3 regions of the Adlercreutzia sp. CNCM I-6216 genome follow, and region 3 is predicted to be linked to each of the others. Evidence: predicted binding sites of a transcription regulator. Region 3 holds the regulator's gene; each other region holds the start of a gene.

Region 1 (12,189 bases), on a different contig from region 3:
CCTCGATGCGGGACTTCTTCTCCTTCAGCTCGGACTCGGTGGCAGCACCCACCTTCAGCACGGCCACGCCGCCGGAGAGCTTCGCCAGACGCTCTTGGGCCTTCTCGCGGTCGAAGTCGGAATCGACGCGCTCGAGCTCGGCACGGATGATCTGGATGCGGTTCTCAATGTCTTCCTTCTTGCCCGCGCCGTCCACGATAAGGGCGGTGTCCTTGGTGACCTTCACGGTCTTGGCGGTACCGAGCATCTCCATCGTGGCGTCGGCCATGGTCATGCCAAAGTCCTTGTCGATGACCTGGGCGCCGGTGACCACGGCGATGTCCTCGAGGATGCGCTTGCGGCGGTCGCCGAAGCCGGGAGCCTTGATGGCCACGACGTTCAGGGTGCCGCGCAGACGGTTCAGCAGGATGGTGGACAGGGCCTCGCCCTCGACGTCCTCAGCCACGATGAACAGCGGGCGCTGGGCGCGCATGACTTCCTCCAGCAGCGGAACCATGTCCTGGATGGAGTTGATCTTCATGTCGGTCAGCAGGATGAAGGGGTCCTTCAGCACCGCTTCCATCTTCTCCATGTCGGTGGCCATGTAGGGGGAGATATAGCCGCGCTCGTACTGCATGCCCTCGACGATGTCCATGTCGATGCCGAAGATGGTCTGGGACTCCTCCACGGAGATGGCGCCGTCGTTGCCCACGGCGTCCATGGCCTCGGCGATCTTGTCTCCGATGGCGGCGTCGCCGGCGGAGATGCGGCCGACGTTGGCGATCTGCTCCTTGGTGGACACCGGGGTGGCGTCGGCCTTGATGGCGGCCACGATGGCGTCGGTGGCCTTCTCGATGCCGCGGCGAATGCCCAGCGCGTCGGCGCCGGCGGTCACGTTCTTCAGGCCCTCGGAGACGATGACGTCGGCGAGGAGGGTGGCGGTGGTGGTGCCGTCGCCGGCCACGTCGTTGGTCTTCACGGCCACCTCGCGCACCAGCTGGGCGCCCATGTTCTCGACCGGGTTCTCCAGCTCGACTTCCTTGGCGACGGTCACGCCATCGTTGGTGATGAGCGGGGCGCCGTAGGACTTCTCCAGAGCCACGTAGCGGCCCTTGGGGCCGAGCGTCACCTTGACGGCATCGGCCAGCTTGGAGACGCCCGCGGCCAAGCCGGAGCGGGCATCGGTATCGAACTTGATTTCCTTAGCCATAAGTTCGCGTTCCTTTCAGTGGATCTATCTTCTCGGTTTATCTTCCCAGTTATTCAACTACGGCGTAAATGTCGTCGGCGCGCAGAATCAGCACGTTCTCGCCGTCCAGCGTCACCTCGGTACCGCCGAACTTGCCGTAGATGACCTTGTCGCCGACCTTAACAGGCATAGGAAGCAGCTTGCCGTCCTTGTCCATCTTGCCCTCGCCCACGGCGATGATGGTACCGGTCTGGGGCTTCTCCTTGGCATCGGAGGCCAGGAACAGGCCGGACGCGGTGGTAACCTCGGCCTCGTCCTGCTTCAGGATGACGCGGTCGCCCAGAGGCTTCAAATTCATAGCTTGCCGTCCTTTCAATGGTTGTTGTAGCGCCTTCGCGCAACTTCCAATTTAACCACTCGGTTAGGTTAAGTGCTAGCACTCGGTAGCAACGAGTGCTAAACAGTTACGCATCATAACAGCTACGGGAAGGAATGCAAGAGGGGACGGAGAAAAACTTGAGTTTTTCTCACTCAAGTTTCCTGTGATTATAATCTTGATCAGGGATTACTTTTCAAGTTGGAATTTGTGCAGGTGAACAGTCTCCCTAGGGGGCAGGCGTCACCAAACCCGTCTCGTAGGCAAAGACGACGAGCTGGGCGCGGTCGTGAGCATCAGTCTTAGCCATGACGCGGGCCAGATGCGTCTTCACCGTGGCCGGCGAGATGAACAGCTCTTCGGCGATCTCGTCGTTGGAAAGGCCCCGGGCCACCAGCACGAGAATCTCGCGCTCACGGTCGGTGAGGCTCGTCAGCGCGGCGCGGCGAGTCTCGGCCACATCGGCGGCGCCCCAGCCGCCCCGCGGGCGCGCGGCCACGAAGGTCTCCACCAGCCGGCGCATCACCGAGGGCTGGATGAGCGCGTCGCCTCGGGCCACGACGCGGATGGCCGCCACGATCTCGTCGGGGTCGGCGTCCTTCAGCAAAAAGCCGCTCGCCCCGGCGCCCAGAGCATCGTAAACGTACTCGTCCACGTCGAAGGTGGTGAGCACGAGCACCCGGGTTTTTGCGAGCAGCGGGTTGCCCGTAATGGCGCGGGTGGCCTCGATGCCGTTCATTTCAGGCATGCGGATGTCCATGAGTACCACGTCGGGCCGAAGGCGCTGCGCCTCCTGTACCGCATCGGCCCCGTTTCGGGCCTCGCCGACGATCTCGATGCCCTCGTAGGTGCCGAGAATGGCCTTGAAGCCGCCGCGCACGAGATCCTGGTCGTCCACGACGAGCACGCGGATGGGATCGGCCTCACTCATGGGTCTCCTCCTTCTGGCTGAGGGGAACGCTCACGGCAATGCGCACGCCGCCGAGCGGACTTGGGAACGCGGAGAACGTGCCCTGTAGAAGCCGCGCGCGCTCGCGCATGCCGAGCAGGCCGTGGTGACCGGCCGCGGCGGCCGGGGCAGCGAGCCCTCGCCCGTCGTCGTCGACGATAAGCTCGGCGAAGCCCTCCCGTTTCGTGGACAGTGCCAGCGTCGCACGGCGCGCCCCGGCGTGGCGCACGATATTCGTGGCCGCCTCACGCGCGATGCCGAAGAGGGCCACGTCGATGAACGCCGGCACGCAGGCGCGGTCGTAGGCGGTCTCGTCCAGCGTGACCTCGATATCGGCACCTTCCAAATAGGACACCAAATCGCCCATGCGATCGGTGCCCTGGGTGGGCGTCGTCTCGGCCGGCCCCTCCCCCGCGCGCAGCACGCCGATCATGGCGCGGATTTCCTCCAGAGCGCCCTTGGCGGTGCGACGCACCTCGGCGATGGCCTCCTTGGCGGCGGCGGGATCGCGATCGACCAGGCGCTCGGCGGCCGCGGCCTGGATACTCACAGCCGACAGCGAATGGGCCGTGATGTCGTGCACCTCCCGGGCGATGGAGACGCGCTCGGCCTCCACCCGGCGGCGCGCCTCGGCGTCGCGGCCGCGCTCGGCGGCAATCGCGCGCTCCTCGATGGCGCGGGTGCGCTCCTGGTGCTCGTGCAGGGCGTAGCCGGCGAAGGCGGCGGCCAGGGCCAGGGCCATGTTCTGGAACACGGTGAGCTGCGTCAAGATGCGCGACTGCTCCGGGGGCGCCGGTGCGAACAGCAGCACCAGGCACATGACCGCGCACGCGATGGCCGCCTCGGCCCGCGAGCGCGCAGACGCCAGCGTGAACAGCGCAATGAGGGGGCCCGCCACGGACAGGGCGATGCCGTTCAGCTCCGCTTGAAGCAGACCCCAGCTGACCAGGCACCACACGAACACGGCCCAGGGGCACTTGCGCCGCAGCACGAGCGGCAGCGTGGTGAGCGCGATGGCCAGAAGCGAGAGGCCCGAGGGCACCATAGCCTGGATGCCCATGAGCCGGCGCATGAACTCGTCGGGGATGAGCAGGTTAACGGCCACGGTGAGCTGCAGGCAGCAGAACCCGAAGGCCCCCGCCGCGATGACGGCGTCGATGAGCCAGTCGGTGGCCGTAAACTTCGGGGTATTTCGAAAGATCTTATCCATGACCGCTATGGTAAACGACCGGACGCCCACGCGCCATACACCGCGGGGTGTATGAAACGAGCCTGTTGAACAACGCCGACCCCAGACGGGGCTCGTTCGCCAGCAGGACGCGGGATCGCCAGCGGGACGCAGCTTCACTAACGAGACGCGGGATCGCCGTAGAACGGCGCGTCAGGGTACGGAGGCTCCAACGCACGCTTGAAGGCGTTGGCGTCGGTACGGGCGATGACGTAATCCACCAAATCGCGGCTCAGGCCGCTCTCGGCGACGATAGCCGCCGCATCCTTCCCCTCTTCCACATAGGCGACGAGAATTCGATCCAGCGTGGCGTAATCGACGCCGAGGGACTTCTCGTCCTCCTGATCGGGCGCGAGTTCCGCGCTCGGCGGCTTCACGAACACGTTCACGGGAATGGGGCCAGTACCGCCCTCTTCCACGGCCCGGCGGTTGCGCCAGCGCGCCATGGCGAAGACGTCGGTCTTGTACACGCCGCCCAAAGGCGCGAAGGCCCCGGCCGTGTCGCCGTAAAGAGTGGAGTAGCCCATGGCCGCCTCGGACTTGTTGCCCGTGTTCAGCATGAGCCAGCCGTGGGCGTTCGAGAGCGCCATGAGGCACACCATACGGCAGCGGGCCTGGGTATTCTCCGCGGCAAGCCCGGTGAGCGCCCCGCCGCAAGCGCGGGCGAGCACCGCCTCGAAGGCCTCGAAGGGCTCGCAGATGGGCACCGTGATGTTGGAGATGCCGAGGGCTAAGGCCAGCGCCTCGGCGTCGTCGATGGACGACTCGCTGGAATAGGGGCCGGGCAGCATGACCCCGTGCACATGGTCGGCCCCCAACGCATCGGCGGCCATGACGGCGACGAGCGTGGAATCCATGCCGCCGGACAGCCCGATGACCACATCGGTGAAGCCGGCGCTGCGCACGAAGGCGCCCAAAGCGTCGGTGCAGGCCTCGTACATCTGCTGGGGGTTCATAGACGTCCTTTCTATAGCAAAAGCGCTGCCACGAGTATGGCAGCGCTTTGTTTCGGGTCGGTTGCCGACGTGCATCGTTCCGGTGGCGCCCGCAGCCGTCACTCTTCCGGCAGATCCACCTCGATGGAGTCGATCTGCAGCTCGCGCCCGGCCAGAAGCTCCGTCGCGAACGAGTCGCAGACGGGGCAGAAGCGGTTGTAGAGGTCGTGCTCGAACTCGTGGCCGCATTCCAAGCAGACGCTGCGCGGGCGGATCATCGTCAGATCCAGCGTGGCGCCCTGGGTGAACGGGTCGGCCTCGGCCAGGGCCTCGAAGGCGAACACGAGGGCGTCCTCCACCGCCTCCGTGGCCTCGCCGATGGAGACCCTCACGCCCAGAAGCCGCGTCGCGCCGGCCTCGCGGGCCGCCTCCACGGCGGCGTCCATGACGCCGGTCATCAGTCCCAGCTCGTGCACTTACTCGTCCTCTTCCGCCGCCAAGCGCTCGTTCTGGCGCTTGATGCGACGGCCCAGCACCACGCGCGCGATAAGCAGGCTGCCCTCGTAAAGCGCGATCATGGCGGCGAACATGAGCAGCATAGTGACCGGCGAGGCATCCGGGGTCGCCATGGCGCTAACCACCATGAGCACGACGTAGACGACCCGCCAACTCCCCCGCAATTTCTTATAGGGGACCACATCGAAAATAACGAGGTAGAAAATGACCAACGGCAGCTCGAAGGCAAAGCCGAAAGCCAATTCGAACTTGATAATGGTGTCAATGTAGGAGGACATGCGGGGAAGCGCATCGCCGAGGCCCATGGCCTGATCGGTCAGCCACTGGAAGGCGGGGTTCAGGATAATCAGATAGCAGAACACCGTTCCGAAAATGAACAAGACCACCGCCGCGGCGAACGTGGGCATGAACCACTTCCGCTCATTGGGTTTAAGCGCCGGCAGGAAGAACGCAAGTATCTGCCACAGGATAACGGGGGCAGTGGCAACGATGGACACCCAGATAGATATCTTGAATCGCGTCGAGAAAGCCTCGAAGGGATCGATGGCGATCGTCTGGACGAAGCCATTGGCATCCGTGGGAAGAAACTCCGCAATGGGCATCAGCAGGAACTGGCCGATGGTGGGGGTGGCCATGTAGAACACGACCACGGCCACGGCGAGGCAGGCGACGATGCGCACGAGGCGCATGCGCAGCTCGCCGAGGTGGTCGAATAGCGGCATGCGTGCCGGTCCGATAGGCATCGTTACGCCTCCTTCTTCTCGTCGGCAGCGGCGGGGGCAGCCGCATCGGCGGCCTCGGTCACGGCCTTGGCCTCCTCGGCGGCCTTCTTGGCCTCCGCCTCGGCCTTCCGCTTGGCGGCCGCTTCCTCGCGCTTCTTGGCCGCCTCGGCCTTCCGCTTCTCGGCAGCGGCCTTGCGCTCCTCTTCTTCCTTCTTCTTCAGCTCCGCCTCCTCGGCGGCCTTGCGCTCGGCGCGCTCGCGGTCGTAGCGAGCCTTGCGCTCGGCGAAGCTCTCGGGCTTCGCCGGGGCGGCATCGGCCTTATCGGCTGCATTCCCCCCGTCGACCTGCTCGGCTTTGGCGGCAGCGGCCGCGGCGGCGCCGGCAGCGGCGGTGGACGTGCTCTTCTTGGTAGCCTCGCTCGCCTTCTTCGACACAGCGCTCGCGGCCTTCTTGGCACTGTCGGCGCCCTTCTTGGCCTTGGCCGCCGCCTCGTCCAGGGCGTCGAGCGGATTCTTGAAGGGATCCTCGGCGTCCTTGTCGAACACCATCTCCCCCTTCAGCACCCCGCTCATCTCCTCTTGGGCGTTGCGGAACTTCGCGATAGCCTTGCCGAGGGTCTTCGCCATGGCCGGCAGCTTATCGGGCCCGAAGATGAGGAACCCGAACAGCAGAATGAGGAAAAGCTCGAATCCGCCGATTCCAAACACGACTGATATCCTTTCAACAGCTCTACAGCGAGAGCACGGTCAACGCCATAGTGGGAATGCCCAGGGCGAGCACGAGGATGACGCACACGACCACGGTGAAGATCTTCTTGGTGCGCGCCTTGGCCTCGGCGGCCTCCTTGGCGCGGCGCTCGCGCTCCTCGGCCTGCTTGATGCGCTCGGCCTGCTGCTTGCGCGTGGGATTCTTCGCGCCGGTCTTGTTCTTCTTACTCGACATCGCGGGTACTCCTCAGGTTCCCAACATTAGGTATACGCAAATATGGCATTATCGCAGAAGCGGGCGCGCCGCGCCAGCGAAAATGCCTGCCGCGGCGCGCCCTCCACGAATTCACAACTGCACCGAGCGCTCCGCTCAGCGATTGCGCCCGCTAGGCCTCGGGGCGCAGCTTGGAGCGGATCTCAATGACCCGCGCGATGCTCTTCGCCACTTCCACCTTCACGTGCCAGCGGTTCTTCTCGTACAGAACGTTGCCGTCGACCATGGTCATGAGCACGTCGGCCGTGGTGCAGGTGTTCACCACGGCGGCCACCGGATCGGTCGTGAAGGACTGATGCGAGCTGGACAGATCCACGGCGATCATGTCGGCACATTTGCCGATCTCCAGCGACCCCACCTTATCAGCAATGCCGAGTGCCCGCGCGCCGCCGAGCGTGGCCACCTCGAGCATCGTATGGGAGTCGAGGAAGCGCCCGGGGTTCACGGCGCGCTGCAGCAGCATGCCCAGGCGCATCTCCGAGAGCATGTCGGTGGATTCCGTCGCCGCCGGCGAGTCGGTGCCGAGGCCCACGCGCAGGCCGGCGCGGATGTACTCATCCAGCGGCGCGACGCCCATGCCCAGCTGGGCCGAGGCGCGCGGGCACACGCAAACGGCCACGTCATGGGAGCGCAGCTTCTTCAGATCCTCGTCGTCCACGTAGACCGCGCCGACGATCATGACGTTGTCGGCGTCGAAGGCGTTCCAGTTGAGCGCGTAGCGCACCGGGCTCACGCCGGTAGGCAACCAGGGCGGGATCTCCACATAGCCGCGCTTCACATCGCCGCCGTGCACTTGGAAGGGCGACGAGCCGTAGCGCACGAAATCGGACTCCTCACGGCTGCCGGCGAGCCACAGGGCCACGGGCAGATCCTCCTTCTGGGCGAATTTCGAGATAGCGGAAAGCATGGCCGGGTGGTTGGTAAACAGGGGCGCCGCGGCAATGCCGATGGTAACGCGGTCGGAGTCGACCTCCTCGCGCCAGTGCAAGATGTCCTTCTGGGCGAACTGCATGGCCGCGTCGATGCGGTTCTTGTCCATGGCGCCCACCTGGCGGTAGATCACCGAGCGCAGGCCGAGCTTGTTCACGGCCGTGCAGGAGGCGCCGGTCAGCGTGATGTCGGCCACCGTGGTGATGCCGCTGGAGAGAGCGTCCAGGCCGCCCAGAATAGCGGAGTCGAACCAGTCGGAAGCTTCCATGCGCCCGCTTTTCTGGGCCACTTCCGCGAGCCACTGCACATAGGGCGCGTCGTTCACCACGCCGCGCAGCACCGACTGCTCGAGGCGGGTGTGCAGGTCAACCAGGCCGGGCATGATGGCGGCCAGACCCTGGTCGACGACCTCTTCCTCGGGGTAGCGCAGGCGCAATTGCTCGGCCTTCCCGATGTCGCGAATGACGCCGTCGCGCACGAGGACCGCGCCATCGATGATGGGCTCGGAAGAAACCGGCAGGATATACTGGGCACACAGAAGCATGGTACCTCCCAATTCATGAGGGGCGTGTTCAATTAGCCACCCATGATAGCACGGCGCCGCGCCGCCTAGGGATATGCGCCCTCGATTTGCGGGCGAGTGCCCTATACTGGGGCCAAACGACGATACGAAGGGCGCGATCTTGCGGGATCGGCGCGCCGCACGAGGGAGTTTTACGCCTATGACCATCGACACCGCCACCGGGCTCGAGGCCCCGGCCGAGCTTTCCAGCGAGCGCGTGCGCGACATCTTCTCGCATATCGCCCGGAAATACGAGCGGTTCAACGCCCTCTCCAGCTTCGGCGCCTACAAGCTGTGGCTCGCGGGCATGATGCGCCAGGCCCCCATCGATGAGAGCCACGACGTGCTGGACATCGCGGGGGGCACCGGAGACGTCACCTTCACCGTGGCCCGCACCAAGCACCCGAGCCATATCCAGTGCACCGATTTGGTACCCGAGATGCTGGACGTGGCGCGCATGCACATCGATGAGGGGGACGGCGCCGGCGTGCCCATCGATTTCGAGGTCGTGGACGCCCAGGACATCCCCTACGCGGACGCCTCCTACGACGTCATCACCATGGCCTACGGCATCCGTAACATGCCCGACCGGCCGCGGGCCCTCTCCGAGATGTTCCGCGTCTTGCGCCCGGGCGGCTCGCTCGTGTGCCTGGAGTTCTCCACGCCGCCCAACGGCGCGTGGCGGGCGCTGTACCACTTCTACCTGCGCCACCTCATCCCGTTTTGGGGCGGCCTGGTCACCGGCGACAAGGACGGCTTCGTGTACCTGGCGAAGTCCATCCGCGCCTTCCCCGACCAGGAGGGCCTGGCCGACATGATGCGCGAGGCCGGCTTCACCGACGTGACCTGGAAGAACTACACCGGCGGCATCGCCGCCGTCCACGTAGCGCGAAAACCGGAGTAGCTTCGCGAGCACGAGGCGTTCTGACCATCAGGCGCGAGGCAGTCTGCTGATGGACCGCTCGGAAAGGGAGGGGCATGTTCGGGTTTGTGGTGGCTGATGCCGAGGCGCTTTCCGACGAGGAGAAGGAACGCTACCGCTCGCTGTATTGCGGGCTGTGCTTCGCGCTGCGCGACCGCTACGGGCAGCTGTCGCGGGCGTGCCTCACCTACGATCTCACCTTCTTCGTGCTGCTGGCGAACTCGCTGCACGAGCCGGCCGAGGTGTGCGGTGCCAGCCACTGCGTGATGCACCCGGCGCCGGCCGCCGCGCGTTCCTGGTCGCGCTCGCCGTGGACCGACTACGCGGCCGACCTTTCCGTGGCCCTCGCCTACCACAAGGTGCTCGACGACGTGGCCGACGACGGCAGCGCGAAAGCACGGGCGGCCGCACGGCTGCTCGCCGGTGCCTACGAGCGGGCGCGGGCCCGTATTCCCGACCAGTGTGCCGAGATCGAGCGGGCCATGGCGGCCATTCGCGCCATCGAGCAGGAAGGCGCCGAAGCCGACCCCGATGCGGCGGCGCGGGAGTTCGGTATCCTCCTCGGCCGCCTGTTCGCCCACAACCAGGGCTTCTGGACCGAGGGCATGGAAGCGCTCGGCTGCGCGCTCGGGCGCCTCATCTACCTGACGGACGCCGCCGTGGACTTCGCTGCCGATGCGCAGTCGGGCAGCTACAACCCCTTCGTGACGCTCGGAGCCACCCCTGAGACCATGCGCACCACGCTGGCCCTGGCCGCCGCCGACACCGCCGAGGCCTACGAGCGCCTGCCCCTCGTGCAGGACGCCCATCTCATGGACGCTATCTTGTACTCGGGCGTGTGGGCGCAGTTCAATCGGACGTACACGCCCTAAAGCCGCCCGGCTGGCGCTTCCAAACCCCTTCCTCATCTGTCACAATGGGCACGGCGCGACTGAGGAAGCGCTGCATTCCACCCACACCGATCGTTTCGAAGGCAACCCATGCGCATTCTCCTGATCGAAGACGAACCCGAGCTTCTGCACGATCTCGCCCGAGGGCTGGCCTTGAAAGGCTACGCTGTGGACGAGGCCGCCGACGGCGCCGAGGGGCTCCAGCGGGCCCTCGACGAGGACTACGATCTCGTCGTGCTCGACCTCAACCTGCCCGGCATGGACGGACTGCGCGTCCTATCCGAGCTCAGAGCCGTCAAACCGCAGGCAAAGGCCCTCATCCTGTCGGCGAACCACCACCTCGAGACCAAGCTCTCGGGCTTCGCGCTCGGCGCGAGCGACTACCTGACCAAGCCCTTCCACTTCGAGGAACTCGAGGCACGCATCCGCGTGCTCATCAACCGGCAGTTCGTGCAGCAAACGACCACCCTGACCTACCGTGATCTCTCGCTGGACACTTTGAAACGCCAGGCCAACGTCTGCGGCGAGCCTTTGCCCCTTACCGCGAAGGAGATGGGCATCCTCGAGTACTTCCTGCTCAACCAAGGGCGCCTCGTCACCCAGCAGGACATCGTCGATCATGTGTGGGACGGGGACGCGAATCCGTTCAGCAACTCGGTGCGCGTGCACCTGTCGGCGTTGCGCAAGAAGCTCAAGGCAGCGCTCGGCGCCGACCCCATTCGCACGAAAATCGGAGAGGGGTACCTTCTGTCATGAGAAGCCTGTCGCTGCGGGCGCGGTTCACCATTGCCGCCAGCCTGTTCCTGATCGTCTCCTGCACCGCCCTGACCGTGGTGGCGCACTACTCCGCCAATCGGATGATCGACGCGGTTATGCTCGAGCCCAGCATCGTCGCCGAAGACACCGTCGCAGGCGGCGAGCCGGCGGCGCTCACCGAGCCGGCAAGCGAGGCGGCTCCCGCGGGAGGGCAGCTGCTCTACGACGCCTTCCGCCGGGAGACGACGCTGGCCACCGTGCTCATCGTGCTTGCGGGAAGCGTGGGCGCGTACTTCGCGGCGAGCTATGTGCAAAAGCCGCTGCGCCGCCTGTCCGAGGAAGTGAAGAGCCGCGATGCCGGCAACTTCGCGCAGCCCCTTCCCGTGCCGCGCAGCGCCGACGAGATTCGCGACCTCACGCTGTCGTTCAACCAGCTGCTCGCGCAGCTCCAGCGCTCCTTCGCGCTGCAGCGGCAGTTCTCCGCTGACGCCGCTCACGAGTTGCGCACGCCCCTCGCCGTCCTGCAGACGAAGGTGGACGTTTTCGCGCTGTCGCCGCACCTCGACGACGAGACGCGCATCTTCATCGTCAACCTTCAGGCCCAGATACGGCGCCTGACCGATTTGGTGGAAGACCTGCTCCTGTTCAGCCGCGATGTGCCGCTGGAATCTGCCGAGCCCGTGCCGCTGGCCCCGCTGCTGAGCGATGTGGCCGACGAGCTCGCCGCCCTGGCAGACGAGAAATGCATCGCGGTGCGGGTACAGGAAACGCAAGCCGTCGTCCGAGGCCAAGACGGCCTTCTCGAGCGGGTGTTCTACAACCTGCTGGAGAACGCGATCAAGTACAGCCCCGCGGGCACCGCCATCGACGTGGCCGTCGGCACCGACGGGGAATGCACGACCGTCTCCTTCGCCGACGAAGGGTGCGGCGTTCCCGAAGAGCTTCGCGAGGCCATTTTCGAGCCGTTCTTCCGCGTCGATGCGTCGCGCAGCCACCTTACGGGCGGAAACGGGCTCGGCCTGGCCCTTTGCAAGAAGATCCTGGAACGCCACGGGGCCAGCATCCGCGTGCTTCCCCACACGCCGCGCGGCAGCATCTTCCAGGTGAGCTTTCCTGCTTAACACCAGCTTTATACGGCTCACGGTATGCTCCCGAGCGCACGTTCGAGAAGCAAAGGAGTACTTACCCGTGAAACGATTCGCCATTATTATCGCGGCCGCGGCATGCGCCCTCGTCCTTGCCGCCTGCGCGCCG
Region 2 (7,498 bases), on a different contig from region 3:
ATGGCTGAGGCGGCGGGTGTGTTCGAAGACGGCGTATTCCGGAAAGGCGACGTGCGCCTGTCCGACCGGGCGGGCAACAAGATACTGCCCATCGGCAACGATCGCTTCGCCAGTGTGGCCGAGACCTCGGTGTTCATCGACAAGACGATGCTTATCGCCGACGTGCTCGACAAGGGTCCCGCGGTCACGCTGTTCTGCCGGCCGCGTCGGTTCGGCAAGTCGCTCAATCTCTCCATGCTGCAGCGCTTCTTCGAGATCCCCGTCGGGGTCGATGAGGGAAAGAACTACGCCGGCTTGTTCGAGGGGCTGGCCATATGGGACGCCCGCGATGGACGCTACCGGACCCATCAGGGCGCTTATCCGGTTGTGCGGTTCACGCTCAACAACTTGAAGAGCGTGAGTTATCCTGATTTCATCAGCTGGTTCTCCGATGCGGTGGCTGAGGAGTGTAACCGACACGACTATCTCCTAGAGAGCGATCGACTGAGCGAGTTCGACAAGGACGCATTCGGCCAACTTGCCTCAGGCCGTGCCGACATAGGTCAGCTGGGACGCTCGCTGCTAAGGCTGACGATACTTTTGCAGCAACACTATGGGCAGTCGGTGGTCGTGCTCATCGACGAGTACGATGCGCCCGTAATGGCTGCCCATGAGAGCGGCTGCTACGATGAGGTGGTGTCGTTCCTCAAGCGCTGGCTTACGGGTGCCCTCAAGAGCAACGATGCGCTGGCCTTCGCCGTACTGACGGGCGTGCAGCGCATATCCAAGGAGTCGATCTTCTCCGACCTGAACAACTTGCAAGTCGATACGCCTCTGAACGTCGCCTCCGATGAGCGCTTCGGGTTCACGCAAGCAGAAGTAGAGGCGCTTGCCGAGTATGTGGGAAGCGCGAGCAGTGTGTCTCAGGCGCGCGAGTGGTACGACGGTTACCGCTTCGGCGACGTCGACGTATATAATCCGTGGAGCGTTCTCAATTACTTCGGTAACGGTTGCGCACCCGATGTCTATTGGGGCAACACGTCATCGAACTCGGTGCTGGGCGGTCTCGTCGCGGATGCCGGCGATAAGATGCTGAAGCGTCTCTACGCGCTTGCCGAACCGGGTGGCACCGTGCGAGCGCCCCTGGATACCCGCGTCGTGTTCTCCGACTTGGCGGTGGCACCGCAGGCGGTATGGTCGATGCTGTACCTTGCCGGGTATCTCACGACTGACGATACGGCCCTGCCGGGCGATGTCGACCGCCTGCGTCCTCTGCGCATACCCAATCGCGAGGTCGCCAAGCTCTATGCCTCTGAGATCACCGGTCGCTTCGCCCAGGTTGCCGGCGGCCGCGACGCGCTCGACGACCTGCACAGAGCGCTCGTGTCGGGCGATGTCGTTGCTTTCGCCGAGGAATTGGAAAGCGTGCTTTTGAATTGCGCGAGCTTCCACGACCTTGTTTCCGAGAACAGCTACCACATGCTCATGATGGGCCTTCTGTTCAACGTGCCCGGCTATAGCGCTCCCGTCTCGAATCGCGAAGCGGGACGCGGACGCTTCGACGTGCAGCTGGCTCCGGCGGATCCCGCTCGCAACCCGCTGATCACCCTTGAGCTAAAGCATGCCGAGCAGCCGATCGATTTGGAACTGGCGGCACGCCAAGCGCTGGCGCAAATTGACGAGCGCGCCTACGACGCCGCCGCGGGAGCGGCCGGCTCGATCCGCTACGGCATCGCCTTCGCCGGCAAATCAGCGGCCGTAGCCTGCGAGGTCGTTTGAGCGCGCATCCTACGAGAGCCTAATAGCCTCGCTGTTCGCGGGCTTCGCGCTGGGCATCGATGGCGAACTTGATGAAGTGATATTGCACACACTGTGTGCAATATTGTCCAATGAGACGAAGAAGTTTGGCAGAGTTTCGGCTTTAAATATTGCAACAGGCTGTTGCAAATATCTCGTAAGTGCTTGAAACGGGCTACTCTATCAAAATTAGGTTTTAATTTTGATAGAGTATGGCTATACTGTTCCTATCAAAATAAAAACTTAATTTTGATAGGAACAGCTATGGAGCTCATCGACTTCTCGATATATCCCGCGAGCGACGTGCAGTACGGCGGGTCGGAGCGCAAAGAGGCGATTCTGGTGCCGAACGGCGGTGGGCGCCCCTGCGAATATATGCTGAAGTTCCGCAAGCGCACTCCCTTTGGCATGCGGAACAACCATCTTTCGGAGTACTTGGGCTCGCGCATCTTCGAGGCTTTGGGGTATCCGACTCAGAAAGTGTTTCTCGGATTGCGCCACGGCGAGGAAGTAGTTGCCTGCAAGAGCTTCGTGGCCGAGGGGGAGCAGTTCGTTCCCTTCAACGACGTGGGGGAGAGCACCCTGGACGAGGACAAGGAGTCCTACCAGTACGACTACGAGGACATCATGCGCATGCTGCGCGACAACTCCAAGCTCACCGACGTTGCCGAAACGATCTCGATGTTCTGGGAGATGTTCATCGTGGACGCCCTGCTGGGCAATTTCGATCGCCACGGCATGAACTGGGGCTTCATCAAGCGGGACAATGCGTATGCGCTGGCGCCCGTTTTCGACAACGGATCCTGCCTCTTCCCCAATATGACCGACGAGGACGAGATGGCCGCTGTCATGGCATCCCCCGAGGAGACGGCCAAGCGCGTGTACGGGTTTCCCTTGTCGCAGATCAAGCTGCGGGGAAAGAAGAGCTCCTATTACGAGGTGATAAACAGCCTCGCTTTCCCCGAGTGCAACCGCGCCCTCGAGGAGGTCATGGGCCGTATTCAGCTGGAACGTATCGAGGCGCTTGTGGGCGAAATGCCAATCAGCGAGTGCCATCGTGCGTTCTATCGTCACATGATTCAAGCTCGCTACCATGGCATCCTGGAATCGTCCTGGGCTTCGCTCGGAAGGAGGTTTCTGTGAGAGAGTCGGTTACTGCCGCCCAGCTCTGCCTTGACGGTCGCGGCGGCTTTACCTACGTGGTGGCGCTGATGCGCTACATCGTGAGAGAGGACGAAACGTTCCGCTACGAGTTGGAACCGAACTACGAGGTGATCGACCTGCTGGACTCGTCGGATTTCCAAGGTATTCCCGGGTTCGATTTGTCGGTGCGCAAGACGTGCTACGAGCGCGATAACCGCACGCCCACCCTTATTGCCGACCGCGCGCCCATGGCCAATCGTGAGGACCTTTGGTCGTTGCTGGATGAATGCGGGATGGACTATTGGGATCCCCTCGAATGGCTCGTCCGCTCCCCCCGGCGCTATATCGGCGACAAGCTGTACTTCCGCGCAGTGCCCGAAGGTGCCCCTGGTGTCCTGGGGATGGAGGAGGCTGTTGCGTCTGCGGCGAACTCGCCCCAGGCCGTTGGCTCGGTACTTGCTGCCCTGTGCGCCGGCGATGCCGTGGAATGCGAGGGCGAGCCCTTGGGCGGCGCCGAGCGGAAGGTTCTCTACGAGAGCTTCATGCTGCTGCACGAGAAGGCGTCACGGGGGAGGCGGGCCGAGACGGGGGGCGGAGGGCCTGCGGCTCGCCCGGGGCGCCGACGGAAGCCCGTCGACGAGCTGATGCTCCGCGAGGCCATTGCCCGTTACCGCACCCACGAGTGGACCGCTGTGAAGGCGGCCGAGAGCATCGGGGTGGGCGAGGCCACCTTCTACCGTCGCATGGCCGAGTGGGAGCAGCGGGAAGGCTGACGCTCTCAAAGGTATCCTCAACTAAACTTAAAGAAAACTTGATAGGTATTGACTTAGGTTTCCTTCTGCGTAGAATGTGGTGTTAGCACTCAGTAAGGGAGACTGCTAACGCTTTTGTCGCCGCTGGTCAACGACTGACGTACAGACCGAACGCACCGCGAGACACCGCCGGCGCGCGACCTACACTGGGGCAGTTATGCGTCTTCCGCCTCTAGGAAAGAAGGACAAGAACCTATGCGCAAGTTCAAGACAGAGAGCAAGAAGCTGCTCGACCTCATGATCAACTCCATCTACACCAATCGCGAGATCTTCCTGCGCGAGCTCATCTCCAACGCGTCCGACGCGGTGGACAAGCTGTACTTCCGCAGCCTTACCGACCCTTCCGTGGCTGTGGGCCGCGACGACTTGGCCATCACTGTGGGCTACAACAGCGACGAGCGCACGGTCACAGTGTCCGACAACGGCATCGGCATGACCAAGGACGAACTGGACAAGAACCTCGGCACCATCGCCCATTCCGACTCTTTCGAATTCAAAGCTGCCCAGGCCGAGGCCGCTGCCGAAAGCGAGCCCGGCGAGGCGAAGGGCCTCGACGACCTCACCGATGTGGACATCATCGGCCAGTTCGGCGTCGGTTTCTACTCCGCCTTCATGGTGGGCAAGAAGGTGCGCGTCGTCTCCCGCGCCATCGGCTCGGATGAGGCCTGGGCCTGGGAGTCCGACGGCATCGACGGCTACGACATCAAGCCGGCCGAGCGCGCCGAGCATGGCACCGACGTCATCGTGTACCTGAAGGACGACACCGCCGACGAGTCCTTCGGCACCTTCGCCAGCGAGCACGGGCTCACGCAGCTCATCAAGCGCTACAGCAACTACGTGCGCTATCCCATCAAGATGGAAGTGATGAAGAGCCGCAAGGTGGAGGCCCCCGAGCCGGCCGAGGGCGAGGAAGCCCCCGCGCCGCAGTGGGAGAGCTACACCGAGGTGGAGACCATCAACTCCATGATCCCCATCTGGAAGCGCAAGAAGTCCGAAGTCTCTCAGGAAGAGTACGACGAGTTCTACAAGACCGACTTCCACGACTTCGAAAACCCGGCCCGCACTATCTCCGTGCACGCGGAAGGGTCGCTCAACTACGACGCCCTCATGTTCGTGCCGAGCCGCGCGCCGTGGGACATGTACTCGAAGGACTACAAGCGCGGGCTCGCCCTGTACTCCTCCAACGTGCTCATCATGGACAAGTGCGAGGAGCTTCTGCCCGACTACTTCGGCTTCGTGCGCGGCGTGGTTGATTCCTCCGACCTCACGCTGAACATCTCCCGCGAGACGCTGCAGCACAACGGCCAACTGCGCGCCATCGCCCGGCGTCTCGAGAAGAAGATCAAGGCCGATCTGGCGAACATGCGCGACGATGACCGTGAGGCCTACGAGGAGTTCTTCAAGCAGTTCGGCCGTACGCTGAAGTTCGGTATCTACCAGAGCTACGGCATGGCGAAGGACACGCTTGCCGACCTGCTTCTGTTCTACTCCGCCAAGGAGCAGAAGATGATCACCCTGGACGAGTATCTGGCCGATGCGCCGGCCGGAGCCGACTCCATCTTCTTCGCGGCGGGCGACTCGCTCGATCGCTTGGCGAACATGCCGCTGGTGACCACGGTGCTCGCGAAGGGCTACGACGTGCTTTTGTGCGACCAGGACGTGGACGAGTTCTGCATGATGGCCATGGGCACCTACGGCGAGCACGCGGTGGACGGCGACGAGGAGAACAAGCAGCCCTACTTCATCAAGAACGTGGGCTCCGAGGACCTGGGCCTTACCACCGATGAGGAGAAGAAGGAGGCCGAGGAGGCCACCGAGTCCAATGCCGAGCTGTTCGGCATTATGCAGGAGGCGCTTGACGGCAAGGTGGAGCGCGTCGTCGTTTCCACCCGCCTCACCGATGCGCCGGCCGTGGTCACGAGCGAGGGCGGCATGTCGCTGGCCATGGTGCAGGTGCTGAAGAGCCAGCCGGGCACTGACGAGTTGCCCGAGATGCACCTGGTGCTGGAAGTGAACGCCAAGCACCCGGTGTTCGCCACGCTGCAAGCGGCTCATGAGGCCGACGACGACGAAAAGGTGCGCACCTACGCGGGCCTTCTGTTCGACCAGGCGCTGCTTGTGGAGGGCATCCTGCCCGACAACCCGCTCGCCTTCGCCCAGGCTGTCGCTGAGCTGATGAAGTAGGCCCAGCCTACCAACCAGTGGTGCACGCCGGCGCGGAAGTGCCCTCGAGCCGCCTAATTAAGCAAAACCCGAGAACCCCTTCTCTCTCCTGGAAAGGATCGCCAAGCGCGATCCTTTCCCGTGTTTTTCGGCAAATATTGCGATTGTTGGCAGAAAGGGCAGTGCCCGAGAGGTTCGCTCAGCAGGGTAAAGGGATAAAATGACAATAAAATAATGAATATTGTATAATTCGCTTACCTTGCGAGTAAGAAGGGTGGGAGCAGCGCAGGAATTTAGTTCCTCGAGGTGCTAACAATCGCAATATTTGGCAAAAAACAGGAAGGCAAATCGCCTAGGCGTGGATCCTAGCGCATGTGCGCTTTTCAAGCAGAAAAAAGATGCCCCATGAGGCGGCCATGAGAACGAGGCCGATGGCGTCGAAGGCGATGAACAGGTCGATGCTGCTGGCCAGCAGGTCGTGGCCGGCGGGCAGGGTGGCGCGGATGAGCGACTCTCCGACGAGCCCTACGACTTGCTGAGCCAGTACGACGCTGGCGAGGGCGCGGTGGCGCTCGGGGCGCCAAATGACGAGTGGGTAGGTGCAGTTCCACATGAGGAAGGCGATACCGATGCCCTGAGTGGCCACGCGACCTGGCACGCCACCGAGCTCGTAGGCGCCCATGTAGGCCTCGGGCGCGAGTGCGAACCCCAGGGCGCACTGCACGTTCACGACGAACACGAAGGCGAAGCAGAGGCGCACGACCCAGATGGCTATCTTGACGCTGCGAGGGGATGCCTCGGCATCATCTTGGGGGAGGGCCGTAGAACGGGGATTGAAGGATCTCATTGTGCCCTACCTCTCCAGCTGGCTCAGCTGCCGGAAGGCGTAGAAGGCCACGGCGCTGGAGGCGGCCACGTTCAGGGAATCGACGCCGTGGGCCATGGGGATGCGCACGGTGTGGTCGCAGCGGGCGATGGTGGCGGGGGAGAGCCCCTCGCCTTCGGTGCCGAACAGCAGCGCAAGCTTCGCGGGTTTGCCGGCGGCCGTCTCGCGCGCGGCCAAAAGCGCGCTCAGCTCGTCGGGGGTCATCGAGTCGTCGGAGAGTGCCATGGCGGCGCAGGTGAAGCCGTGCTCGTGCAGTTCGGCGATGCCCTCATTGCTCCAGATCCCGCAGCCGGGGCGATTCGGTACGTCTGTGTCGCCGATGCGGGTCCACGGCACTTGGAAAACGGTGCCCATGGACACGCGCACGGCGCGGCGGTACAACGGGTCGTAGCAGGCGGGGCTGACGAGCACGGCGTCCACCCCGAGAGCCGCCGCGCTGCGGAAGATGGCCCCGACATTGGTGTGGTTCGTGATGTCTTCAAGTACCGCCACCAGCCGCGCCTCGTGCAGCACGTCGGCCACGGTGGGCAGGACGGGGCGACGGAAGGCCCCCAGGGCGCCGCGCGTCAGCTCGAAGCCGGTGAGTCGCTCAAGTTCGTCATGAGGCGCGACGAACACCGGCATCTCGGGCGCGCCCGCCCGGCCGCTCGCCCGCTCTTCCATGCGCTCGATGAGCGGTGCCATGGAAGGCAGCCACTTCTCTTCCATAAGAAGCGAG
Region 3 (12,189 bases):
TGAGCAGCTCGCGCTCGCGGGCCTCCATGACCTCGGCCTCCTCGTCCACGATGTGATCGTAGCCGCACAGGTGCAGAAGCCCGTGAACGATGAGCAGCGACACTTCCTGCTCGAAGGAGTTGCCGAACTCGGTGCTCTGACGCGCCGCGACGTCGGGCGCGATGATGATGTCGCCCAGTTCGTAGACCGGGCAGCTCGGCCCGTCGGCGGCGGTGATGTCGTCGTCGATGTTGTCGCATTCGAAGGAGAGCACGTCGGTGGGTCCTTCCATGCCGCGGAAGCGCTCGTTCAGCTCGGCCATGGCCGTATCGTCCACAAAGCTGATGGAGACCTCCGTGTTGATGGGCTTCCCCTCGCGCTCGAGCACGAACAGGGCCAGGTCGCGAATGGGAAGGGAGGCGAGGTCTTCCTCGCGATGTCCGTAGGTGATGAGGATTTCCATGGGCTATCTTGCCTTTCCCGCCGCGCGCTCGTAGGCGGCCACGATGGTCGCCACCAGAGAGTGGCGCACGACGTCTTTGCCGGAAAGATCGCAGAACGCGATGTCGTCGATGCCCTCGAGGACGGAGCGCACTTGCACAAGGCCGCTCTCCCCGCGGGGCAGATCGATTTGAGAGATGTCGCCGGTGACGACGATTTTCGAACCGAACCCCAAGCGCGTCAGTGCCATCTTCATCTGCTCGGGCGTGGTGTTCTGGGCTTCGTCCAAGATAATGAAGGCGTCATTTAAGGTGCGCCCGCGCATGAAGGCGAGAGGGGCGATCTCGATGGTGCCGTTCTCGATGAGGGCATTCGCTCGCTCCTGATCGAACATGGAGTACAGCGCATCGTAGAGCGGTCGGATGTAGGGATCCACCTTCTCGAAGAGGGTGCCCGGCAGAAAGCCGAGGTTCTCGCCGGCCTCCACGATGGGCCGCGACAGCACGATGCGGCCGACTTCCTTGCGCTTCAAGGCCGCCACCGCCATGGCCATGGCCAGGTAGGTCTTGCCCGTGCCGGCCGGCCCTATGGCGAAAGTGACCGTGTTGTCGCGGATGGCGTCGACGTAGTGCTTCTGGCCGGCGGTCTTCGGTCGAATGGCCCGGCCCCGGTAGGTGAGCAGCACATCGTCGCGCAGGGCGGTGGGGGCGAACTCCGCCTGGCGGAGCAGCTCGACGGAACGGCGCACCGAGTCGGTGTCGGGGGCCTGCCCTTCCTCCACCGTTTTGAACAGGTCGGCGAACAGCGCGGTGAGCTGCTGCACCTCCACGGCGCTCCCCTCGATGACGATGCGATCGCCCCGCACGGTGAGCCGAGCGTCGAAGGACTCCTCCAGCACGTGGAGAATCTCGTCGGAGGCGCCGACGACGAGGGCCATGTCCACCCCGCCGGGCGCCGTGAGCGTTGTCTGCATCAAATCAGTCATGCCGGTTATTGTAACCTATCTTGTGCGATCTGTTGTGCGCCTGCTCCAAAACTCCCATCGATGTCGCAGCTAAACCCCATCGGCACTCGACCGTTAGCGCGCTTCAACCAAAACTAAGCCTCAGTCAACTTCCGGCCAAGCTTCGGTCGACGAACTGCCCCGAAATTGCACGAGATATCGAGTTGTAAGCGTCTACGCGTGCGCAGTTGTTCAGGGTGGAAAGCGTCGCTGTTGCCAGCACTGCTGTGACCAGGTGTTTTCCAAATAGGCTATTGAATAGCCGAGTCCAGTGCGTCCCTGAGACGCTTACAACTCGAGATCTCATGCAGAAGGAGAGGTGTTCGTCGACCGAAAAGGTCACTCGTGCGGCGCGAGCCTTAATCTGGAGCGCGTTTCGGGAAGAAGAGTCGTCCCTGCTGCGCGGCTATCCTACTTTCGCCGGGACGAGAGAGCCGATCTTGGCACCTGCGGGAGCAGGCACTTCGTGGTAGCTCTCGGCGGTGGCCGTCTCGGGGGTTTCCACGAGGGCCAGCTCGATGGTGCCGACGCGAGAGGCACGGTCGGCGGCGGCGAGCTCGTCGGAAAGCGCGCGCAGGCGGGCGGCGCGGGCGGCCTTCGCCTCGGGCGGCACTTGGTCTGCACGGGCGGCCGCGGGCGTTCCCTCTCGCTTGGAGTAGGGAAACACGTGGATCTTCGAGAAGCCGACGTGGCGAGCGAGCGCGCAGGTGTCCTCGAAGTCCTCATCGGTCTCGCCGGGGAAGCCCACGATGATGTCGGTGGTCAGCGCGATGGAGGGGACGCTCGCCCGCAGGAAGTCGGCCAGCTGGCGGAACTCGTGGGCGTCGTAGGGGCGCGCCATCTCGCGCAGCACCCGGGACGAGCCGGACTGCAAGGGCAGATGAAGATGGCGGCAGATGCGGCCCTCGGCCTCGGCGAGGAGAGAGACGAACTCGCCGGTCACGTCCATAGGCTCGATGGAGCCGATGCGGAAGCGGCAGGGAGGCTCGCCCGCGCCGTGCAGATCGGCGGTGGCCGTTAGAAGGCGGCGACATAGGTCGGTCAGATCCGTCCCGCCGTCGTCGTAAGAGCCCAGGTTGATGCCGGTGAGCACGACCTCGCGGACGCCGGATTCAGCGAGGGCCACCGCCTCGGCCACCACCTCGCCGGCCGGTCGGCTCGTCGCGCGGCCGCGGGCCACGTGCACGATGCAGTAGGTGCAGGCATTGTCGCAGCCGTCCTGCACTTTGATGCCGATGCGCGTGCGGCCATCGGCGGGCGATGCCGAGAAAGATTCAGACATTTCGCAAGGAGCTGTGCCGCTCATTTCCAACTCGCTGAGATAGAGATCCGCGCCTGCCTTGGGTACGACAACGACGCGATCATCCATAGCGGTGAAGGTTTCCGACGAGAGTTCGCTCGCGCATCCCGTGACGACGACGCGTGCGCCGTCGTTGGTCGACAGGGCATGGCGCACGGCCTTGCGGGTCTTCTTCTCGGCCTCGCCGGTGACCGTGCAGGTGTTCACGACGATGAGGTCGGCCGCCGCCTCTCCAACGGGCACTCCCCCGCGTTCCGCGAGCAGCCGCTCGAAACCGTCGGCCTCCACGCGGTTCACCTTGCAGCCCAAGTTCACGACCGTGTAGCCGAAGAGGGCCCTACCCACGGTTGCCCTCGTAAGTGGGAGAGGGCCGATTCCCCATGCCGCCCAGCTCGTAGAGCACCAGCGCCGGGGCCACGATGCCGGCGGTCTCGGTGCGCAGGATGGACGGGCCCAGGGTCACGAGGCGCGCGCGGGCGTTGCAGCCGAGAAAGCAGCGCACCTCCTCCTCGGCGAGGCCCCCCTCAGGGCCCACGACCACGGCGATGCGGGCGTCAGCGGCCGGCGTGCACGTCGCGAGGAGCGCATCGTGCACGGCTTCGCTCAGACTCGCTGTCTCGGGCGCCTCTTCCCAGCACACGAGCACGGCCGTCGCCTGGCCGAGCATCGCGGCCGCCTCGCGCACGGAGACGGGCTCGACGACCTCCGGCACCCGAACCTGCCCCGATTGCATGGCTGCGTTTTTGGCGATGGCCCGCCACCGCTCCGTCTTCGCAGCCGCCTTCTTGCCGTCCAGCTTCACGATGGAGCGGGCGCAGGCAAGGGGGACGAAGGCCGCCACGCCTACCTCGGTGGCATGGCGGATGACGGTCTCCATCTTGTCGCCCTTGGCCAGGCCCTGCAGCAGAATCACCTGCGGGCCGGCCTCGCTCGCGTCTTCATGACGCGCAATGGACACGAGCGGCAGCTCGTCAGCAAAATCGACGATCTCGCATTCGAAGTAATCCTGGTCGGCGTCGATCACCGCGATGTGCTCACCCGCCGCCAGCCGGAGCACCCGCGCGTGCTTCGCGTCGTCGGACTCAAGGCGCAGCGGGAACACTGCCTCCGTTTCGGCAGCGAGCACTTGGTTTTCCAGGAAGAAGCGCGGCAACGACATGATCAGTAGCCCTACTCGAAAATGTCGCGGAGCTTCTGCAAGGGCGAGCGCTTCTCCTCGTTCACGTCCTCGCCCATCTCCTCGGCCAGCTCCTCCAAAAGCTCGCGCTCGCGCTTGGAGAGCTTCTTCGGCACCTCCACGGCGATGTGCGCGAACAAATCGCCGCGAGCGTCGCTTTTCAGGCGCGGCATGCCGAAGCCCTTCACGCGCACGATCTGGTCGTTCTGGCAGCCCTCGGGGATGGCAACCGTGACCTTCTCGTCCTCGTAGATGCCGTCGATTTCGATATCGGCGCCGAGCGCCGCCTGCACCATGGGAACCACGAGCTTGCAGTGCAGGTTGTCGCCGTCGCGCTCGAAGAACTCGTCGGGGGCGATGCGCACGGTGACGATGAGGTCGCCGGCCGGCGCACCCTGCATGCCCGCTTCGCCGAAGCCGTGGATGCGCAGCTGCTGGCCGTCGCGAATGCCCTTGGGGATCTCCACCGAGACGCGCTGGCGGTCGGGCACGCGGCCCTGGCCCTCGCACTCGGGACACGGGTTATCGATGACCGTGCCGGTGCCGTGGCAGGCGGGGCAGGTGCTCGCCGATTGCATGTCGCCCAAGAAGGTGTGCTGCACGGTGACGACGCGCCCGGTACCGTGACATTCCTCGCAGGTCACTTCCTTGCCGTCCTCGCCCAGGCCCGTGCCGTCGCAATCGGGACACGGCGCCAGGCGGTCGTAAACGATCTCCTTCTTCTCGCCGGTGGCCGCCTCCTTCAGCGTGATGCGGATGCCCACGCCCATGTCGCGGCCGTCCTTGCGCACTTGGCGGCCGCCCGCGGCCGCGCCGCCGAAGAAGGTGGAGAAGATGTCGCCCATGCCGCCGAAGCCGCCGCCGAACAAGTCCTCGAAATCGATGCCGACGCCGCCGTAAGGGCCGCCACCACTCGCCGCGCCGGGAATCGTGCCAAAGCGGTCGTACTGGGCCTTCTTCTGGGGGTCGGACAGCACGTCGTAGGCCTCGTTCAGCTCCTTGAACTGGTCTTCGGCATCCGGTGCCTTGTTCACGTCCGGGTGCAGCTCCCGCGCCCTATGGCGAAATGCTTTCTTGATCTCGGCTTCGGAGGCGTCGCGGGAGACGCCGAGGATTTCGTAGAGGTCCTTAGTTGCGGCCATGATAGGTGAATCTTGCCTTTCTTCGTTCGCTCTTCCGTATTCTTGGGTAACGCACGTCTACTCGCCGTGCAGCGCGCACTGGGCGGCGCGGACGGCGCGGATGGCGCGCTCGTAGTTCATGCGGGTGGGGCCGATGACGGCGACGACGCCCTCGGACTCGCCGCGCCCATAGGGGCAGGCCACGATAGAGACACCGGCGAGCTCCGAGGCGGGGTTCTCGTGCCCGATGCGCACCATGACCGGCCCCCCTTCCGCGGCGGCCTCGTCGAAGGTGTTCAGCAGCACGCGGTCGTCCTCCAGCACTTCTATGACCGGCAGCAGGGCCTTCGAATCGCTGAACTCCGGCTGGCGCAGAAGCGCCGAGACACCGAGGCTGTGGGCACGAGCGCTTTCGGACTCGCCCAAGCATTCTATGACCTCGTCGATGATGAGCTGCACGAGCGGGTCGCTGAGGGCCTCTACGGTGCCGGCGTCCATGGAGCGGCGCACGTCGCGGGCCGAGTGCCCGGCGAGCACCCGGTTCAGCAGGTTCTGGGCACTTGCCAGCTCGTCGGCGGAGACCTCGTCGGCGAAGGTGACCGTGCGGTTGACCACCTGGCCGTCCTCGGCCACCACGATGACGATGGCCTGCCAGGGCGAAAGCGACACCAGCGTGATCTGACGAATGCGGCCCGCGAGCACCGAGGGCGCCATGACAATGGACAGGCAGTTGGTGAGCCGCGCGAGGGCCGCCGAGGTGCGTTCCATGAGCGCGTCCAGCTCCGAGGCCGAGGCGCGCAGCTCGTCAACCATGGCCTGGTGCGGGCGCTCCTCCTCGGCCAATCCCGACGAGAGCAGCTCGTCGACGAAGGTGCGGTAGCCGGCGTCGGTGGGCACGCGCCCGGCAGAGGTGTGCGGCTGCTGGATGAAGCCGGCGTCTTCCAGAGCAGAGAGGTCGTTGCGCACCGTGGCGGGGCTCACGCCCAGGCGGTGCCGCTCGGTCAGGGTACGCGAGCCCACGGGGAGTGCGTACTCGATGTAGTCCTCGATCAGCGCGCGCAGCACTCTCTGGCGCCTCTCCGACAGCATATCCGCTCCTCTCGCCTTCCCGCCTCGTCCCGCGCGTCGGGCGCGGAACCTTCCGTTGTTGACGCCATTTTAGCAACCGCAAGGCGAGAGTGCTAATGGAAGCGCCCATCTCGACGCAAGCGACACACAACCGCCGACAGAAGGCGGCTGTGCCCCTGGTGCACTGCTTCTGTAAGGGCAGACCTCGGTCTGCCCTCTTCGAGAGGATCGCCCGTTCTCGAGGGGCGGTGCTTGCACCGCCCTCCCGAGAAAGAAAGATTTTCGGCGTTGAGAAGGGGCGACCAAGGTCGCCCCCTACGGAGGTGGTATGCGAAGCAGGGACGATGGGTTGGCTTACGGGGCGAGGTCGAGGAGGCGGCCGTAGAGCTCGTTGCCGCAGAGCCAGCCGGCGTCGGTGGGGCGCCAACGGCCGTCCGCGTGTTCGACCAGGCCCAGGTCGGCCAGTTCATCGAAGGCGGCGAGGACCGAGCCGCCCTCGGTCTCAAAGGCCGTTGCGGCCAACCGCGTGCCCCCACCCGTTTCGGTGCCGTCGATGACCGCCGCCGCCCGCGCCACCCGCTCGTCGGAGACGCCGCGGGCCATGCGCATGCCCAGCATGAGGCCCTCGGCGGCCATCTGCCGCGCGTCCAGATCATCCACCACCTGTCCGTCCTGCACCCGCATGCGACGCTCGGCGTTCTGGGTCATGGTAACGGCCGAGCGCCCCAGCCCCAGGTAGGGCTTGCCCGTCCAGTAGGCCGTGTTGTGGCGGCTCTCGAACCCGGGCCTCGCGTAGCTTGCCACCTCGTAGCGGTGAAAGCCCGCGTCCTCCAGGATGCGCTGAGCCTCCTCCATGGCCGCCGCTTCCGCATCCTCGTCGGGCTCGAGCATCTCGCCCCGCATAATGGCGGCATCGAAGGGCGTATGGGGTTCGATGGTCAGCGGGTACACCGACACATGGTTCGCGCCGAGGGCCACCGCCTCCCGCACGCTTTCCGCGAAGGACTCCGCGCTCTGCCCGGGAATGCCGCACATCAGGTCCACCGATACGTTCTCGAAGCGCTCCCGGGCCGCGCGCACCGCCGCCCGCGCCGCCTCGGCGTTGTGGGCGCGGCCGAGGATGCTCAGCACCTCGTCGTCGAAGGACTGCACACCAAGGGAGAGCCGGTTCACCCCGAGCGCCCAGATATCCCGCACCATGGGCGCCGTAAGACTTTCGGGGTTCGCCTCCATCGTGCACTCGACCTCGGGCTCGAGATGCATCGACATCGACAGCGCATAAAGAAGCATCGAAAGTCGTCTCATGCCGATATAGCTCGGCGTCCCCCCGCCCAGATACACCGTCTCAATGGCTCCGAGCTTCCCCTCCCTCGAGGCCCGGCGGATATCCATCACGAGCGATTCCACGTACTCGTCGATAATCGGCGAGTCCCGCTCTACCGCCGAAGTGGCGAAATCGCAGTACCCGCACCGTCTCACGCAGAACGGAATGTGCAGGTAGAGTGCCTTATAGGGATCGTAAGCCATGAGGGTCCTCTCTTTCCGACCGAGTAGTCCGACGCTAGGAGGCATTGCAACCGAGCGAGTTCCGCAGATGGTATCGAAGGCGCAGCGATGCGCGGAAAGACTGACCATGGCGCCTTCGATACCAGCGAGGACTGTCTGAGCGAATTGCGATGCCTCCTAGCGTTGGACGGACAACCCTGATGCGAGATGGACAGCAGGAAATCGGAGCGATATTGGCGCGAGACGGACAAATCACGAATGCTCCCGGGCAATCTCCAGAAGCTCGTCGAACACGGCATCGAAGTCGGCCAGGGTCGTGCAGTAGTTGATGCGCCCGCGGGCCGCGGCGGCGCCGGGCAGCCCCGCCATATACCACATGGCGTGCTTGCGCATGCGCACGATATTGCGCCCCTCGCGATGGGTGAGCAGCTCCGCATGGCGACGCGCCATGGCGATACGTTCCTCAACCGTAGGCGGTGCAGGTTCCGCCTCCCCGACAAGTGCGGCCTGCACCTGGGAGAACAGCCACGGGTTTCCCTCGGCGCCCCGGGCGATCATCACCGCGTCGCAGCCCGTCTCTGCCGCCATGCGCACGGCATCGGCACCGCTGCGGATGTCGCCGTTGCCCACGACGGGCACGGACACCGCCTCGCGCACCCGAGCGATGACGCCCCAGTCGGCACTTCCCCGGTACAGCTGCTCGGCGAACCGCCCGTGCACCGTGACCCCGTCGGCTCCGGCCTCTTCCATGAGGCACGCGAAAGCGGGCGCCGTCTCGTCGCCTTCCGCCCAGCCCCGCCGGAACTTCACCGTGACCGGATGCTCCACGGCCCTCTTCACGGCCCGCACGATGGAGGCGGCCAGCGCGGGATCCTTCATGAGCGCCGAGCCGTCCCCCTTCGACACGATCTTGCGGGCGGGACAGCCCATGTTGATGTCCAGGTAGGCCAGGCTCTCCCCCATCTCCTGCTCGATCCAGGCGGCCTGGGAGGCCATGACGTCCGGCTCGTGGCCGAACAGCTGCACGGCCACCTGGGACTCGCCGTCGGCCAGGGCCAGCAAGTGGCGCGTCTTCTCGTTGGCGAAGGAGAGCCCCTTGGCCGAGACCATCTCCGTAAAGGCCATATCCGCCCCGGCCTCGCGGCACAAGGTGCGGAAGGCGATGTCGGACACGCCGGCCATGGGCGCGAGCAGCACCCGGTATTTCCCGAAGAGCCCTTCCACGACTAAAGAATCCCGAACAGCAAAAGCCCGATGAGCACGATGAAGCCCAGCACGAACAGAAGGCAGCCGATGCCCACGAAGGTCTTGGACGTGCCGCTCATGCCCATGCGCTCCCGCTCCTCGGCGATCTTCTTCTCGTCGAAGGGATCGTTGATCCAATCGTAGTCTTCTTTTGGTTCCCTGCTCATCGGTGCTTCTTTCGACTGCTGCGTTTAACGGTGTAGAATGAGCATAGTTTAATGGATGCGCGCCGAGGACGCGTCGAGATCACAAGAAGAGGAGACGATCGTGAAGGTACTGCTCATCAACGGGAGCCCGCGCTGGAAGGGCAACACGAACCGAGCGCTGGAGGAAGCGGCCGCAGCCCTTGAGGCCGAGGGTGTGGAGACCGAGCTTGTCTGGATCGGCAACAAGGAGATCCGCGGGTGCATCGCCTGCGGCATTTGCGGCAAGACCGGCGAGAAGCGCTGCGTGTTCGCCGAGGACTGCTGCAACGAGCTCATCGCCAAGGCCGCCGAGTGCGATGGCTTCATCGTGGGGTCGCCGGTGTACTACGCCGGTATGGCCGGGTCGCTGCGGGCGCTCATGGATCGGATGTTCTACGCCGGCGGGGCGAACTTCCGCTTCAAGCCGGCCGCCGGCGTCGCCGTGGCGCGCCGGGCCGGGGCCATCGAGGCGGCCGACCAGATCAACAAGTACTTCCAGATCAACTGCCAGCCCCTCGTCTCCAGCTCCTACTGGAACCTCGCCTACGGACGCACCCCCGGCGAGGCGGAAGGCGACGGCGAGGGCTTGCACACCATGCGCGTGCTGGGCCGTAACATGGCCTGGATGCTCAAGTGCATCGAGGCCGGCCGCGCCGCGGGCATTAATGCGCCGGAGATGGAGCCCAAGGTGATGACCAACGTGGTGCGCGAGGATCTGCTAGGAGAATAGCCTCGCGCGCCGCGCACGACCCGTAGGGGGCGACCTTGGTTGTTTGTTCTGTAGGGGGCGACCTTGGTCGCCCCCTCATCAAGTGGGATGTTCGTACCTGAGGAGGGCTGACCAAGGCCAGCCCCTACGGAGAATATCCCGGCAGAGAGGCAGCTCCTATTCGTCCACCTTCAAAATGGCCATGAAGGCCTCCTGGGGCACTTCCACGTTGCCGATGGCCTTCATGCGCTTCTTGCCGGCCTTCTGCTTCTCCAGAAGCTTGCGCTTGCGGGTGATGTCGCCGCCGTAGCACTTGGCGAGCACGTCCTTGCGCTTGGCCTTCACGGTCTGGCGCGCGAGCACCCTACCTCCGATGGCCGCCTGGATGGGCACTTCGAACATCTGGCGCGGGATGATCTCCTTCAGCTTGTCGCAGAGCACGCGCCCGCGGTCGTAGGCCTTGTCCTTGTGCACGATGAACGACAGGGCGTCGATGGGCTTGCCCGACAGCAGGATGTCCAACTTCACGAGCTGCGAGGGCTTGTAGCCGTCCATCTCGTAGTCGAGGGACGCGTAGCCCTTCGTGTTCGACTTCAGCTTGTCGAAGAAGTCCAGGATGAGCTCGGACAGCGGGATCTCCCAGAGCATCTCGACGGTGGTCTGGGAGAGGTAGTTCATGGTGACGAAGTTGCCGCGGCGGCCCACGGCCAGATCCATCACAGCGCCCACGTAGTCGGGCGGGATGAGGATCTTCGCCTTCAGATAGGGCTCTTCCACGTGATCGATGGAGCCGGGGTCGGGCATCTCCTGGGGCGAGTGGAGCGACACCATCTCGCCGCCCTTGAGGTACACGTGGTACTCCACCGAGGGCGCCGTGGCCAGAAGGTCCAGCCCGAACTCGCGCTCCAACCGCTCCTTGATAACCTCCATGTGCAGAAGGCCCAGAAAGCCCACGCGGAAGCCGAAGCCGAGGGCGTGGGAGGTCTCGGGCTCCCACACGAGCGCCGGGTCGTTCAGCGACAGCTTCTCCAGCGCCTCCTTCAAAGGCTCGTACTGGTCGCCGTCGATGGGAAAGAGACCTGTGAACACCATGGGCTTCGCCTCACGGTAGCCGGGAAGCGGCTCGTTCACGCCGCCGTCGGCCACGGTGATGGTGTCGCCCACCTTCACCTGGCTCACGTCCTTGAGGCCCGTGACGAGGTAGCCCACCTCGCCCACATAAAGCGCCTCCTCGGGCACCTCCTGGGGGTGCCGCGCGCCAACCTCTTCCACGAGCGTTTCCGTGCCCGTGGCCATCATGCGGATCTTGTCGCCCTTCTTGATGTGCCCGTCGACCACGCGGATGAGGGCTACCACGCCGCGGTAGGCGTCGAAGTAGCTGTCGAAGATGAGCGCGCGCAAGGGGGCCGCCCCATCGCCCTCCGGAGCCGGGATATTGTAGACCACGGCTTCCAGAAGATCGTGGACGCCCTCGCCGGTCTTGCCCGAGGCGAGCACCGCGTCGTCGGCGGGAATGGCCAGGCCGTCCTCGATCTCGGCCTTCACGCGCTCGGGCTCCGCGGCCGGCAGGTCGATCTTGTTGATGAGCGGGATGATCTCCAAATCGGCGTTCATGGCGAGCATCGCATTGGCCACCGTCTGCGCTTCCACGCCTTGGGTGGCGTCCACCACGAGCACGGCTCCGTCGCAGGCGGCCAAGCTGCGGGAGACCTCGTAGGTGAAGTCCACGTGGCCCGGCGTGTCGATGAGGTTCAACTGGTAGGTCTCGCCGTCGTCGGCGGTGTAGCTGACGCGCACGGCCTGGCTCTTGATGGTGATGCCGCGCTCGCGCTCGATATCCATGGAGTCGAGTAGCTGGGCCTGCATGTCGCGCTTGGCCACCGTACCCGTGAGCTCCAGGATGCGGTCGGAGAGCGTGGACTTGCCGTGGTCGATGTGCGCGATGATCGAGAAGTTGCGGATATGGGAAAGCTCGTGGGTCATAATGTCTTTCTTATCGGCGGCGGTCTTACCGGGCGAGCGGGCCCGCGAGGCCCCTCTCCCCTCCCAATGTGTGCGTCTCGCGAAGATTCGGGGCCGCAAGACCACTTTCTTCGCCGCGCTCACGGGAATCTTTGGTATTCTACCGCATTGTGTATCCAGCGATACGTGCACGCGGTGATTCCACCGCCAAATCTGCAGACGTGGCTGCGCTTTAAGATTACGGTTGCTGGCGGCTTTCCGAGGCATTCGGTCTCGGGGCTGAGGAAGCGGAGAAATCCCGCCGCTTTCCGATTCGCACGATGGCCCGCAGCGGGGTATACCGCCGCGCGTTCGTGTCGTTGGATACCACCGAAGATGGGAAACGACCGAACCAGAAAGGGCTAGCATTCATGGCTAACATCAAGTCCCAGAAGAAGCGCATCATCACCAACGAGAAGCGTCGTATGCGCAACCGCGCCGTCAAGAGCGAGCT

What was found. The regulator HrcA, encoded in region 3, represses chaperone genes, less so after heat shock. The targets are predictions, from matches to a motif close to TNTTAGCANNCNNNNNNNNNGNNTGCTAANA.
Region 1: a site for HrcA is predicted at 1,600-1,630, ahead of ACYVRU_RS06805 (co-chaperone GroES). Genes of this name have one in related genera too.
Region 2: a site for HrcA is predicted at 3,773-3,803, ahead of htpG (molecular chaperone HtpG). Genes of this name have one in related genera too.

The regions. Positions count from the first base shown of each region.
Region 1 is NZ_CDSBIE010000005.1:207,983-220,171, reverse strand. Features, by position in the region: gene groL (chaperonin GroEL) at 1-1,189, opposite strand, end outside; gene ACYVRU_RS06805 (co-chaperone GroES) at 1,239-1,526, opposite strand; gene ACYVRU_RS06800 (response regulator) at 1,774-2,475, opposite strand; gene ACYVRU_RS06795 (sensor histidine kinase) at 2,468-3,703, opposite strand; gene nadE (NAD(+) synthase) at 3,841-4,677, opposite strand; gene ACYVRU_RS06785 (hydrogenase maturation nickel metallochaperone HypA/HybF) at 4,776-5,132, opposite strand; gene tatC (twin-arginine translocase subunit TatC) at 5,133-5,915, opposite strand; gene ACYVRU_RS06775 (Sec-independent protein translocase subunit TatA/TatB) at 5,918-6,601, opposite strand; gene ACYVRU_RS06770 (CASC3 protein CASC3) at 6,624-6,836, opposite strand; gene ACYVRU_RS06765 (amidohydrolase family protein) at 6,988-8,349, opposite strand; gene ACYVRU_RS06760 (class I SAM-dependent methyltransferase) at 8,528-9,271, shown strand; gene ACYVRU_RS06755 (DUF5685 family protein) at 9,346-10,161, shown strand; gene ACYVRU_RS06750 (response regulator transcription factor) at 10,270-10,935, shown strand; gene ACYVRU_RS06745 (sensor histidine kinase) at 10,932-12,056, shown strand; gene ACYVRU_RS06740 (hypothetical protein) at 12,124-12,189, shown strand, end outside.
Region 2 is NZ_CDSBIE010000015.1:37,460-44,957, forward strand. Features, by position in the region: gene ACYVRU_RS10955 (AAA family ATPase) at 1-1,758, shown strand; gene ACYVRU_RS10960 (HipA domain-containing protein) at 2,041-2,919, shown strand; gene ACYVRU_RS10965 (recombinase family protein) at 2,916-3,692, shown strand; gene htpG (molecular chaperone HtpG) at 3,927-5,915, shown strand; gene ACYVRU_RS10975 (hypothetical protein) at 6,247-6,741, opposite strand; gene ACYVRU_RS10980 (TrmH family RNA methyltransferase) at 6,748-7,498, opposite strand, start outside.
Region 3 is NZ_CDSBIE010000001.1:133,454-145,642, forward strand. Features, by position in the region: gene ybeY (rRNA maturation RNase YbeY) at 1-442, opposite strand, end outside; gene ACYVRU_RS00585 (PhoH family protein) at 446-1,405, opposite strand; gene ACYVRU_RS00590 (MiaB/RimO family radical SAM methylthiotransferase) at 1,830-3,068, opposite strand; gene ACYVRU_RS00595 (RsmE family RNA methyltransferase) at 3,061-3,882, opposite strand; gene dnaJ (molecular chaperone DnaJ) at 3,894-5,042, opposite strand; gene hrcA (heat-inducible transcriptional repressor HrcA) at 5,100-6,110, opposite strand; gene hemW (radical SAM family heme chaperone HemW) at 6,444-7,616, opposite strand; gene dusB (tRNA dihydrouridine synthase DusB) at 7,848-8,819, opposite strand; gene ACYVRU_RS00620 (hypothetical protein) at 8,822-9,007, opposite strand; gene ACYVRU_RS00625 (flavodoxin family protein) at 9,108-9,755, shown strand; gene lepA (translation elongation factor 4) at 9,912-11,717, opposite strand; gene rpsT (30S ribosomal protein S20) at 12,107-12,189, shown strand, end outside.